2 regions of the Gottfriedia sp. ABJ_BB2_2 genome follow, and region 1 is predicted to be linked to the other one. Evidence: riboswitches for the same ligand, from Rfam matches in the RefSeq annotation. Region 1 holds a riboswitch; the other holds the start of a gene.
The links. A riboswitch is a leader RNA that binds a small molecule or an ion and turns the genes downstream of it on or off. The one in region 1 is predicted to bind S-adenosylmethionine.

Region 1 (6,257 bases):
TATTCTATTTGAAGCTAGTAGAAAAAATTGGAGGAGCTCAAAGTGGCTATATGGTCGCCCTTTTCCCTGCAATTGGTGGAGTGGCCTCGGTTGTAATTGGTGAGTCTAATCCATCAGTGTATTTGTTTGCAGGTTGCCTTTTTTGCTGTATAGGTGCAGCAATTGCTTTAGGTTTTGGAACTGGAAATCGGAATATGAAGCTGCCTATACAGGGATAGCTATGGATTTTCTTTTGAAACCAATCCATATATAGTACAAAATGTGAGTTGAAAAGTGGAGTGTAAGGAGGTATATAGGATGGAAGAAATTCGTATTAGACTAAACGGGGGATTTCATAACGATGTGTTTTATATAGAGAAAAAAAGTGAAGTAGTAAGAATTTCTGATATTAAGAAAACAAAGAAAATGGTTATGCAAGAGTTGAAATGGATGTATTTCTTATATGAACAAGGAGTTCCTGTAGCGAAGCCAGGAATGTTTTTAGATACTGAAGATAATAGGGTCAGAGCATACTTTGACTATGTTAAGGGTGACAACATTGATGTGACAAACCAATTTCACTGGAATGTAAAAATATTTGAACAAATGGGTAGGATTTTGGGAAGAATGCATGCTTTATCTAAAGAGTTCAAAGTAGATGACATAGATCGACCGGTATGGACAGTCGAAAATCCAGATGTATTTAGTATTAGAGAAAGTTTAAGTCCATGGATAAGAGAGATTTACGACAAATTAATGGAAAGTCTATTTCCATATGAAATTTCTCGAGATACATTTGGAATAATTCATAATGATTTCCACCAAGGCAACTTAATTATCAATAGTGCAGGTATTTTAACTACGATTGACTTTGATGAATGCTCATTTAATTGGTTCGCACAGGATATTGCGGCACTATTCTATCACGCTAATTGGCAAAATAACTCTTACAATGGCTATAAAGACACATTTCCTTTGATGTTCATGTCCCATTTATTGGCGGGATATAGAGAAGAAAATCGAATTCATGATGATATGATTAAACAAATTCCTATTTTCTTGAAGCTGCGAGAGATATTTTTATATAAATTATTCATAGAGATTTGGAATAAGAATAATTTAAAAGAATGGCAGAAATATACCTTGTATGAATTAGAGAACAATATAAAGAATGCAATCCCATATGCTGGGATTAGTGATTTTTCTATTTTCCTTTAAAGGACAACTGAATTTAATTTGTAAAAAATAGCTGGTAATCATTTGATAAACCTCTATTTTATTAAAAGGACTAATTGACTGAAAAAAGAATAATAGAATTACGATATTATTTTATATGCAGGTGATCCAATAGCTTACCAGTTTGATATGTTATTTGATCGGAAAACTTACTTTGGGCATCCATTGGATACTTCTATATTATCAAATGAGGTTGAAGTATTTATTCCAAACTAGTATTCTTTTTTTAAATTTACACATGATTTAATAGGATAAGACACATGTAAGGTAGTTCACAAGGTCATTGTTTCATTTAACTAGAATATGAATATAATAATCAACAAAAATCTAAATAAGGTGGATCAAAAATGGATAAAAGAGTCCAATTCGACTTTGAAATCGATTTTACAAACGGTGGTGGATTACAAGGCCAGGATTTTCGTCTTGATATTAAAGAAAATGACATTTCTGACGAAGAGCTAGCAAAGTATATTGTTGAAGATATGAGATTACTAATGGTTGGCGAAGTTAGAATATTGAACAAAAAAATAATTAATGAAAAACATAAGCGAATCCTTACTGACGAGATATGAATTTAATATGAAGTATGATTAGAATGAGACTGTCTAAAAATGGCAGTCTTTTTCATTGCCATTTCTTAAGTCTCTTTTCTAAATTGTTTTTTTTATAGACCGAACATATGATCACCATTTATGGTAAAATATAATACAAAAGGAGTGTACTCTGAATGGAAAATATGATAAAAGTATCTGTACGTTCGCTAGTTGAGTATGCTCATAAAAGCGGAAGTATTGATGTAGGGTATCAAAATACTGTTTCATTAGTAGAAGGCACAAAAGCACATCAAAAAATTCAAAATTTATATAATGAATCAGATTGTAAAGAAAGAACAACTTCGGGAACAATTAAATATGAAGAATTTGAGTTTCAAATAGAAGGTCGTTGTGATGGTCTCTTATTTAGGGATGAAAAATATATAATAGAAGAAATTAAATCTACTGTAAAAGATGTTAACAAATATAATGAAAATTCTTATCCTGTTCATTGGGCTCAAGCGAAAGTTTACGGTTATTTAATTTGTGAAGAATTAAACCTTGAACAAATATCGATACAACTAACATATGTAAATATTCATACTGAAGAGAAAAAGAGGTTTTTATTAGCTTTTACCCAGCAAGAATTGTACGAGTTCGTTCAAAATGTGATCAAAATTTATTACCCGTTTGCTAAATGGAAGTATGATCACATCCAAAATCGGAACGATTCAATAAAAGAATTGAAATTTCCATTTCCATCTTTTAGAAATGGGCAAAGAAAGTTAGCAGGAGCCGTTTATCAATCAATTCAAGATGGAAATAATTTATTTGCGGTCGCTCCAACAGGAATTGGAAAAACAGTTTCAACTATTTTTCCAACGGTGAAATCAATTGGTGAAGCTACAACGAATCGCTTATTTTATTTAACATCTAAAACAATTACTCGTACGGTTGCGGAAGAAGCATTTGGACGAATGACAGAACAAGGTTTGTGCATGTCATGTACAACCCTAACTGCAAAAGATAAAATTTGTTTCAAAGAAGAAACAATTTGTGAGAAAGATTATTGTGAGTTTGCAAATGGCTATTACGATCGAATCAATGAAGCAGTGCTAGATATTTTATCTAATGAAAAATTGCTAAGTCGAGAGAAAATCGAAGCATATGCTAAAAAGCATACAGTATGTCCTTTTGAATATTCACTAGATTTAACAAATACAGCAGATGCAATTATTTGTGATGTGAATTATATTTTTGATCCAAGAGTATCACTAAAAAGATTATTTGATGAACATAAGCGAAATTCAGTTTTATTAATAGATGAGGCGCATAATCTTGTTGATCGTGCTAGAGAAATGTATTCTTCGAGTTTATATAAATCAAAATTTCTAGAATTAAAAAGACATTATAAAGGAATAAATAACTCAATAGTTGAGAGCGTTAGTCAAATCAATCAATATTTCATTACTCTCCGAAAAAAATGGCAAGATCAAAAAATGCCAGTCTGGGGTAAATTAGATGAAGAATTTGTGGATTTGGTAAGGGAGTTTGTAGAAGTCGCCGAATTAAGTCTACCAGACGAAGAGGATTCAGAACGTAAGCAATTGCTATTAGATACATATTTTGAATCCCAAAATTTTGTAAAGATTGCTAGTTATTATGATGAAAAATATGTTTCGTATTTAGAAATGTATAAAAGTGAAGTTCATATGAAATTATTTTGCATTGATCCATCAACAATCGTAAATGATGTGATTAAAAAATTTCATTCTACAATTTATTTTTCAGCAACATTAACACCTCTTCAATATTTTCAAGATATGCTTGGTGATATTGAACGCGACTATACCATTAAAATAGATTCACCATTTTTAAAAGAACAGTTAAAGGTCGAAGTAAATCCGATATCAACCAGATTTACTGATCGTTCTAAAACATTAGACGAATTAGTTTCATCTATATATGAAAATATTAGAGCTAAAAAAGGCAATTATTTAGTATTTTTTCCATCCTATCAATATTTGAGCCAAAGTGTTGAATTGTTTACTGAGAGGTATGGAGAAATAGACATAATTGTTCAAGAAAATGGGATGACAGAAGAGGAAAGAGAAGATTTTTTGCTTAAATTTGATCAAAATAATGCAGAAACGCTTGTGGGTTTTGCTGTTCTTGGCGGAATATTTTCTGAAGGTATTGATTTAAAAGGTGATCGTTTAAATGGGGTAGTAGTTGTTGGTGTAGGTTTGCCACAGCTTTGTTTAGAAAGAAATATTTTAAGAGATCATTTTAATGAAGTTGGTAAAAACGGTTATTATTATTCATATGTGTTTCCTGGGATGAATAAAGTAATGCAAGCAGGTGGACGTGTCATCCGTACTGAAAATGATGAAGGTACATTATTATTAATCGATGACCGATATCAAAGTATGCTTTATCAGAGCTTAATGCCAGATGAATGGAAATAAATAGGTAATAATGTATTAAAAAATAAAAAATTCAAATAATGATTGATAATTTTCAGATTTATTAATATACTTGTAATTATAAAATTAAATAATCTTATCAAGAGTGGTGGAGGGACTGGCCCGACGAAACCCGGCAACTCTAGTTTTATACTAGAAAGTGCTAAATCCTGCAGGTGTAAACCTGGAAGATAAGGACGATATGTTTATTTTGAGACATAACCACTTCTTATTTTTTAGGAAGTGGTTTTTTTATTTTGATAAATGGAGGATTACAATATGACAAATACGAATGTGGTTTCAAAATCGAAACAAAAATCAATTGAGACAGTTGCTGTTCATGGTAGTAAAGGATATGATCCATTAACAGGTGCAATCAGTTACCCAATTTATCAATCAGCAACTTTTAAACATGAGGGACTTCATCAATCAACGGGTTATGATTATGCTCGTTTACAAAACCCTACAAGAGAAGAAGTTGAAAATACTGTAGCAAAATTAGAAAATGCAGAATTTGGGGTAGCATTTTCTACAGGGAACGCTGCTGTCACTGCAGTTCTTAGTTTGTTTAAAAAAGGCGATCACGTAATTGTTTCAGATGACTTATATGGTGGTACATATCGATTATTCGAAGAAATTTATTCGCCTTATGGTATTGAGCATAATTTTGTTGATACAACAGAAATTGATAATATTCTAGACACTATTAAAGAAAACACAAAAGGTATTTTTATTGAAACGCCATCAAATCCAATGATGAAAGTAACTGATTTAAAACGAGTTGTAGAAATTGCAAAAGAAAGAAATATCGTTGTCATCGTTGATAATACTTTTTTAACGCCATATTTCTTTAGACCGATTGAATTAGGAGCAGATATTGTTGTTCATAGTGGTACGAAATATTTAGGTGGCCATAATGATACATTAGCAGGGTTTGTAGTGACGAATTCTGAGAAAACAAATGAAAAAATCCGCTTTTACCAAAAATCTACTGGCGCAACTTTAGCACCATTCGATTCATGGTTAATCTTAAGAGGAATTAAAACATTACATGTACGAATGGAATATTGTCAAAGAAATGCGATGATCCTTGCTGAGTTTCTAGAAAATCATCCAAATGTAACTGACGTATTTTACGTAGGACTTCCAAACCATAAAGGCTACTCAATTATTAAAGAACAAGCAAGCGGATTTGGCGCGATGATTTCATTTAAAGTAAAAAATGTAAGTATTGTAGAGAAAGTACTTAGTAGTGTAAAAGTTATTACATTTGCCGAAAGTTTAGGTGGGGTTGAGTCTCTAATTACCTACCCGCATACACAAACTCATTCAGAAATGCCTGAGGATTTTAAAAGAAAGCTTGGTCTAGATGACCATACATTAAGATTATCTGTTGGTATAGAACATATAGATGATTTACTAATTGATTTAGAGAATGCATTAGGTTGATGAGTATGAAATTTGGTACGAAATTAATTCATAATGGTAATGAAGTTGACCCTTATACTGGTGCATTAAGTATTCCAATTTATCAAGCATCAACTTTTCATCAACCCAATATTGAAAATTTAGGTAAATATGATTATGCAAGAAGTGGAAATCCGACGAGAGAAGCTTTAGAAAATACGATAGCTCAATTAGAAAACGGCGTTAGAGGTTTTGCTTTTTCATCAGGTATGGCAGCCATTTCCTCAGTTCTCTCTCTATTTTCAGCTGGAGATCATATCGTTATTTGTGAAGATGTCTACGGAGGAACGTTTCGGATTGCCACTAAGGTATTCAATCGATTTGGCATTGAGTTTACATTTGTAGATGCATCAGATACAAGTGAAATCGAAACAGCAATCAGGCCAAATACAAAAGGGCTATATTTAGAAACGCCTTCAAACCCTTTATTGAAAATTACAGATTTAAAAGAAGCAATTAAGATTGCGAAAAGAAATGATGTAATTGTCATTGTAGATAATAGTTTTCTGTCGCCTTATTTTCAAAAACCATTAGACTTGGGTGCGGATATCGTCGTTCATAGTGCGACTAAATTTAT
Region 2 (6,257 bases), 240 kb from region 1:
GATCTGTTCGCTTTTTTAATTGACGCGGTTTGATTCCTGAAATAGCTTCTTTCATTGCTTTAATATGATCTGGTGTTGTGCCACAACAACCACCTAGTATATTGACCCAACCTTGTTCGGCAAAATCACGTACTTTGTATGCTAATGACTCTGGTGACTCATGATAATGTCCATCCTCATCTGGTAATCCTGCATTAGGATAACAAGATACATATGTTTCAGAAAGCTCAGATAATGATCTTACATGGTCTCGCATAAATTCAGGACCAGTCGCACAGTTTAATCCAATTGAAATTGGTGAAATGTGCTCAATCGCTAAATAAAATGCATCAATAGTTTGGCCAGCAAGTGTAGTACCCATAGGTTCGATTGTTCCTGAAATCATTACCGGAATTGTTTTGTTTAATTCTTTAAAAGCATTACTAATCCCGATACAAGCAGCTTTAACATTTCTCATATCCTGACATGTTTCAACTAAAAGTAAGTCAACTCCACCATTTAATAGTCCAATTGCTTGACGAAAATAAGCAGTAATTAAGTCATCAAACGTTACACCACCAGTGACACTAATTGCTTTTGTAGTTGGGCCCATTGCACCAGCTACAAACACATTTTTTCCAGAAGAATGTACAGCAGCTTTCGCAATTTGTGCAGCTTTTTCATTTAATTCGATATCTAAATGCTGCAAATTGTAATCAGATAAAACGATATTTGTTGCACCAAATGTGTTTGTTTCGATAATATCTGAACCAGCTAGTATATATTCTTCATGGATTTCTTGAATGACATCTGGACGAGTGACAACTAAATATTCATTACATCCTTCTAGTTCTTCACCTCCAAAATCATCAGCTTGTAGGTTTCGTTGTTGAATCATCGTTCCCATAGCTCCATCTAGGAGTAGAATACGTTCGTTTAATGCTGCCTCTAATGCTTTCATAATTGAATCTCCTCTTTTTTACGAGTTTTAGTGTATTGGATTAGTTCTTCAGTAATTTCATATTTTAAGAATGGAGTAATCAAGTAGATTCCATTAAATTTATCAATTGCATAATCTACAAGTTCTTTTGCAATTTTTTTGCCTTCTTCAATTGCTAATAAAGGATCATTGATGTCAATTCGATTTCTAACCTCATCAGTTAATGTAATACCTGGTACCTCATAATGAATAAAATCAGCGTTCTTTTTACTAATTAGTGGCATAATCCCAATAAATATTGGCTGATTGATATGTCTAGTGGATTCATATAAACGATCGATTGTTTCTAAATCATAGACAGGTTGTGTTAAAAAGTAATCTGCCCCCGCTTCAACCTTTTTCTCTAGTCTTTTAATGGCAGCATCCATTTTCCTAACATTTGGATTAAATGCAGCGGCTACTGAAAATCTAGTACCGTTTCCTAAACTTTTACCGGAATACAGTCTACCTTCATTCATTTCTTTGATCATGCGAATGAGTTCAAATGATGCAACATCATATACCGATGTAGCACCAGGGAAGTCTCCTACTCTTGCAGGGTCGCCTGTAATTGCTAAAACTTCATTTAAACCTAAAGTCGATAAACCCATTAAATGTGATTGAAGGCCAATCATATTTCGATCACGACAAGTTAAATGGGTTAGGACAGGTATATTTAATCGTTGTAACATGGACGCAATTGCTACATTAGATATCCTTGGTGAAGCTAATGGATTATCTGCTAATGTAATCGCATCTGCTCCTGCGTTATTTAAAGCCTTAGCCCCTTCAAAAAAACGTCTGGTTTGTAAAGTTTTTGGTGGGTCCAGTTCCGCGATTATCGTTGTTCTCTGTTTTGCTTTCTCAGCTAGTGTTTCATTTTTTTGTTCAGGCTGCTTTGGTATTTTTATTGTAATTGTTCGATTGTTGATTTCTTTTTGTGTGACAGGCTTTAAATTATCTATTTTATTGCGAAGTGCGGCAATGTGTGCGGGTGTTGTACCACAACAACCACCAATCAAACGAACGCCTTGTTCAATAAATGGTTTTGCCATATCTTCAAAATATTCTGGATTCGATTTATATACGTACTTACCTTCTTCATACAAAGGAAGACCTGAGTTTGGAAATGCTGACAAAAATCCTTTTTTCGGTAAAGCAACCGTATTTAACGATTCAATCATGTGTAGTGGTCCTAAATGACAATTAATTCCTACTACATCTGCTCCTAAATCAACTAATTTAGGGAGAATTTTTTCTATATATTGACCGCTTTGCATCACACCGATTTCTTGTAATGTTACTTGGGCAATGATTGGGATGTCTGTACGTTCTCTTAATAAGGAAACAGCATCATATAATTCATGTTCATCATAAAAAGTCTCTAGCATGATGCCATCTACGCCTTCTTCTAGTAAGGCAGAGGCTTGCTCTAACAACATGATTTCTCTTTCTAACGGAGTCGCAAAAGTTGAACCGATATATTTCATTCCACCAATACCACCAAGTATTAGTGCTCTTCCTTTAGAAGCTTCTCTAGCATTTCTGACAGCCATTTGATTGATTTGTTTAACTAGTTTTTCCAATCCATGTTGTCTTAGTTTTCCAGCATTTGCACCATAAGAATTTGTTTGAATGACCTCTGCACCAGCGTTAATATATTGTTCATGAATATGAATAATTCGATCTCGTTCAGTAATATTTAATTCTTCAAAACAGCTATGTAACCCCCCAGAATATAACAGAGTACCCATAGCTCCATCACCTAATACAATTCCATTATTTAATTTTTCCAACAAGCCCAAGCGATCACTTCCCTTACAAAAATAAAAACGCCATTCTTTCTAAAATGAAAGAATGACGTTATCTACAATCCACGCCTTATCTCTCATGTTAAAAACATGCTGGATTTAGCACTTTTTAGCTAAAGCTAAAGTTGCCGGGTTTCAAAGGGCCAGTCCCTCCACCACTCTCGATAAGGAATATTCAGTTATTTTTTAATATGACTAGTTTACTATAATTAACCAATTAAAGAAACATATTTTATGAAAATTTGAAAAATGGACATAATTTACTATTTTATGATAACACTAGTTTACATAATAATATTATTTGTTATGATAATGAGCCAATGCAAGTAAAGGATAAATATATTGATAACTATGGTAATGAATATAAAAACCACCTGGTAGACCTAGACCCGTAGGATATGCTAATTCTTTTTGTGTTTTTTGTTTTTGTGCCAATAAATATTGAATCCCTCTTTTTATCACTTCATCATCTTTATCTAGAATCGTTAATAAAGCGTCAACTGCCCATGCCGTTTGACTAGGGGTACTGTACTTTAGTGGTACATAACATTTTTTTACAGCCGAATAACCAGACTCTCCCCATCCTCCATCTTGATTTTGCACACTGATTAGCCATTTTGCAGCCTTTTGAATTGCTTCATGATTCTTTGGGATTCCGATTGATCTAAGACCAGTTATAGCCGCCCATGTTCCATAAATATAACAAATTCCCCATCTACCATACCAGCTACCATTTGTTTCTTGGTGCTCTAAAATCCACTCTATCGCTTTTTCAACCTGTTCATCTTCTTGCTTAATTGTAGTGTAGTTTCCAATAAACTCTAAAACGCGGCCAGTCAAATCAGCTGTAGAAGGATCAATGATAGCATCCTTGGCATTTTCAATTGGTAAATACGTTAACCATTTATTTGTGACGTTTTTTTCAAACGCGCCCCATCCACCATCATGATTTTGCAAGCCTAATAAAAACTGAATACCTTTTTGCCATTTTTCAAGTTGGGTTGGGTCTGACATAGCACTTCTTGTTAGCGCTCTTAACGCTGCACTTGTATCATCATTATCTGGTATAAATGAATTATCTTCCGAAAATCCCCATCCTCCAGGATTGATTTTTTTAGCATGTATTGACCAATCCCCTCTTAGTACTTGCTGTTTTTTATTTAAATATTCAACTGATTTTTTGATTAAAACATCTGTTGAGGGAACGCCTGCTTCTTGTAATGCATAGGAAAGTAACGCCGTATCCCAAACCTGTGAAGGTGAATTTTGAATATGGATTCCATCTTCGGTTTCAAATGAATATGAGATTAAACCACTTAATGCTTGTTGAATTTCTTTTGAGCTAGTTTCATAGCCAAGCGCCAATAAGGCGTAAATCATATAAAATGTAGAACTAGCGTAGCTATAAAATGTACCATTTGTTTCGATTCTGTCTAATATAAATTTTTCGGCTTTTTCATATCCTTTATTTTGAAAATATAGCGGATACGAAGCAAGCTTCTTACCCTCTTCTACTAAAAAATGAAAAAATGAATCTCTCTCATCATCAAACCACTCTATCTCTTCATTCGAATGTAAATGATTTAGATGAATTGTCTTATCAGATTTGGCTATAAATCGTTTATTAATACATAGAATCATTGGGATTAAATGAACTCGGGCATAACTACTTAGTTCAAATAAACTGAGAGGAAAATTGTTTGGGAGTAGAAAATAACTCATCGGAAAATGAAAGAATATTGGATATGGAATGAATCCATGTATCGCTAGTATCATTTTTGTCATAAAATGTACTTTTCCAATACCGCCATTGGTTTGAATAAAGGTTTCTGCTTTCTTCATACTTGGATGGTCTTTTTCATATGTTTTAGATACTAATAATGCAATATAAGCTTGAACGGTGGCAGATAGATTTCCATTTTTTTCATCTTCATATAATTTCCATGAGCCATTTTCTTCTTGTAACTTGATTAAGCGTTTTGCAATTTTTTCACATAACTCTTTTTCTTTATCTAATAAAGTTAAATCATTTAAAAGAATTAACATAAAGCAATCTGTTATGATTGAACCTTCAAAACAATATTCCCAAGATCCATCTGCTTTCTGATGTTCTCTTATTATATTAATGCGCTCATTTAGGTTTTGTAAGACTTCTTTCTCGAGGTCCAACTGTTTCACCTCAATCATAAAAAGATTTAAGTATGATATTTATCCATTCTACTCTTCTTTTCACTAGATTCTCCTTCAATGTCAACCAATCTCTTATTCTTTACTTTAATTTCAGAAATCAAGCTCAAAATAAACACAAATAGACTGAAAGGGAACACAATGATTTTATAGCCAAACAATGTAAAAGAAGGAAGAATATCTAAAAAATAACCTAAAGAAAATAAAACAATGACTAGTAATATATTAACTCCTATTACAGTGAGTAAAGCTTTAAATGCTGAGTTTAAGCTTATTGAATACTTCAAAATGATCACACTCCATTACAAATCTATGTTGATCATATGAGAATCATGAATGCAAAAACCATTTTCGTTAGGAATATGTGAACGTTTGTGAGACTATATAAAAAAACTCGTAAACAATTTGTATTGTTTACGAGCTCTTTTTATCGATTCAATTTAACTTTTTCAACTAGAAAATTTAATATGACATGGGCAGCAATTCTACTTGTCATATCACGGAAATCAATCGTTGGATCTAATTCTACAATATCCATCCCACATACTTTTGGATGAGATGCAACATAACAAATACCATCGATCAAAGTTTGACTATCCATTCCACCAGGGCCAATTGCTGGACAGCCTGGTGCAAATGCTTGATCAAGCACATCCATATCAAGACTAATATAAATAGCATCAACTTCTTCTGCTAAACGATTTACACTATCCTGAATAATTTTTTGAATACCTAAATCACGCACATCACGCATTGTATATATTGTGACACCATGATTAATACCAAACTCAGTATAAGGTGCACTATTGGAAAAATTACGCAAACCAATTTGAATTAAATGCTCACCATTTAATATACCTTCATCTATTAAACTACGGAATGGCGTTCCATTTGACCTGCCACCATCATTTATATTTCTTAGATCGTGATGTGCATCAAATTGAATGACCCCAATTTTCCCTCTAGCTTCTGCGAATGCAGAGATGCTTGGAAAGCTAATCCCATGATCCCCACCTAAAATTATCGGAATCGTATCTTTAAATTGGTTCAATAGCTCAGCAATCGTTGATTTAATACGATTTCTCGATTCTTCAAAATCAGTGACATGCATCGTGATATCACCAAAATCCGTAACGCGTAACGTTTTCAAGTCTATTCCATCTTCAATATGATACGTACTATAGCTACTTAGCATTTTTCGAATGGTTGAAGGTGCAAAGCTAGCTCCTGAATGACTAATAGAAGTTTTCGATAATGGAACCCCTATGATTGAAAAATTAGAAGCATCTTTTCCATCCCAA

Region 2: linked by a shared signal. The riboswitch ahead of ACX6U0_RS02265 (bifunctional homocysteine S-methyltransferase/methylenetetrahydrofolate reductase) and the one ahead of ACX6U0_RS03465 (trans-sulfuration enzyme family protein) in region 1 are both predicted to bind S-adenosylmethionine.

Annotation. Positions count from the first base shown of each region.
Region 1 covers NZ_JBVFKR010000001.1:657,337-663,593, reverse strand. Annotated here, with positions in the region: gene ACX6U0_RS03485 (DMT family transporter) at 1-218, shown strand, start outside; gene ACX6U0_RS03480 (phosphotransferase enzyme family protein) at 298-1,197, shown strand; gene ACX6U0_RS03475 (cyclase) at 1,563-1,787, shown strand; gene ACX6U0_RS03470 (ATP-dependent DNA helicase) at 1,943-4,216, shown strand; SAM riboswitch class I at 4,308-4,411, shown strand; gene ACX6U0_RS03465 (trans-sulfuration enzyme family protein) at 4,493-5,662, shown strand; gene ACX6U0_RS03460 (trans-sulfuration enzyme family protein) at 5,668-6,257, shown strand, end outside.
Region 2 covers NZ_JBVFKR010000001.1:416,374-422,630, forward strand. Annotated here, with positions in the region: gene metH (methionine synthase) at 1-940, opposite strand, end outside; gene ACX6U0_RS02265 (bifunctional homocysteine S-methyltransferase/methylenetetrahydrofolate reductase) at 937-2,763, opposite strand; SAM riboswitch class I at 2,837-2,940, opposite strand; gene shc (squalene--hopene cyclase) at 3,067-4,938, opposite strand; gene ACX6U0_RS02275 (hypothetical protein) at 4,965-5,243, opposite strand; gene hutG (formimidoylglutamase) at 5,384-6,257, opposite strand, start outside.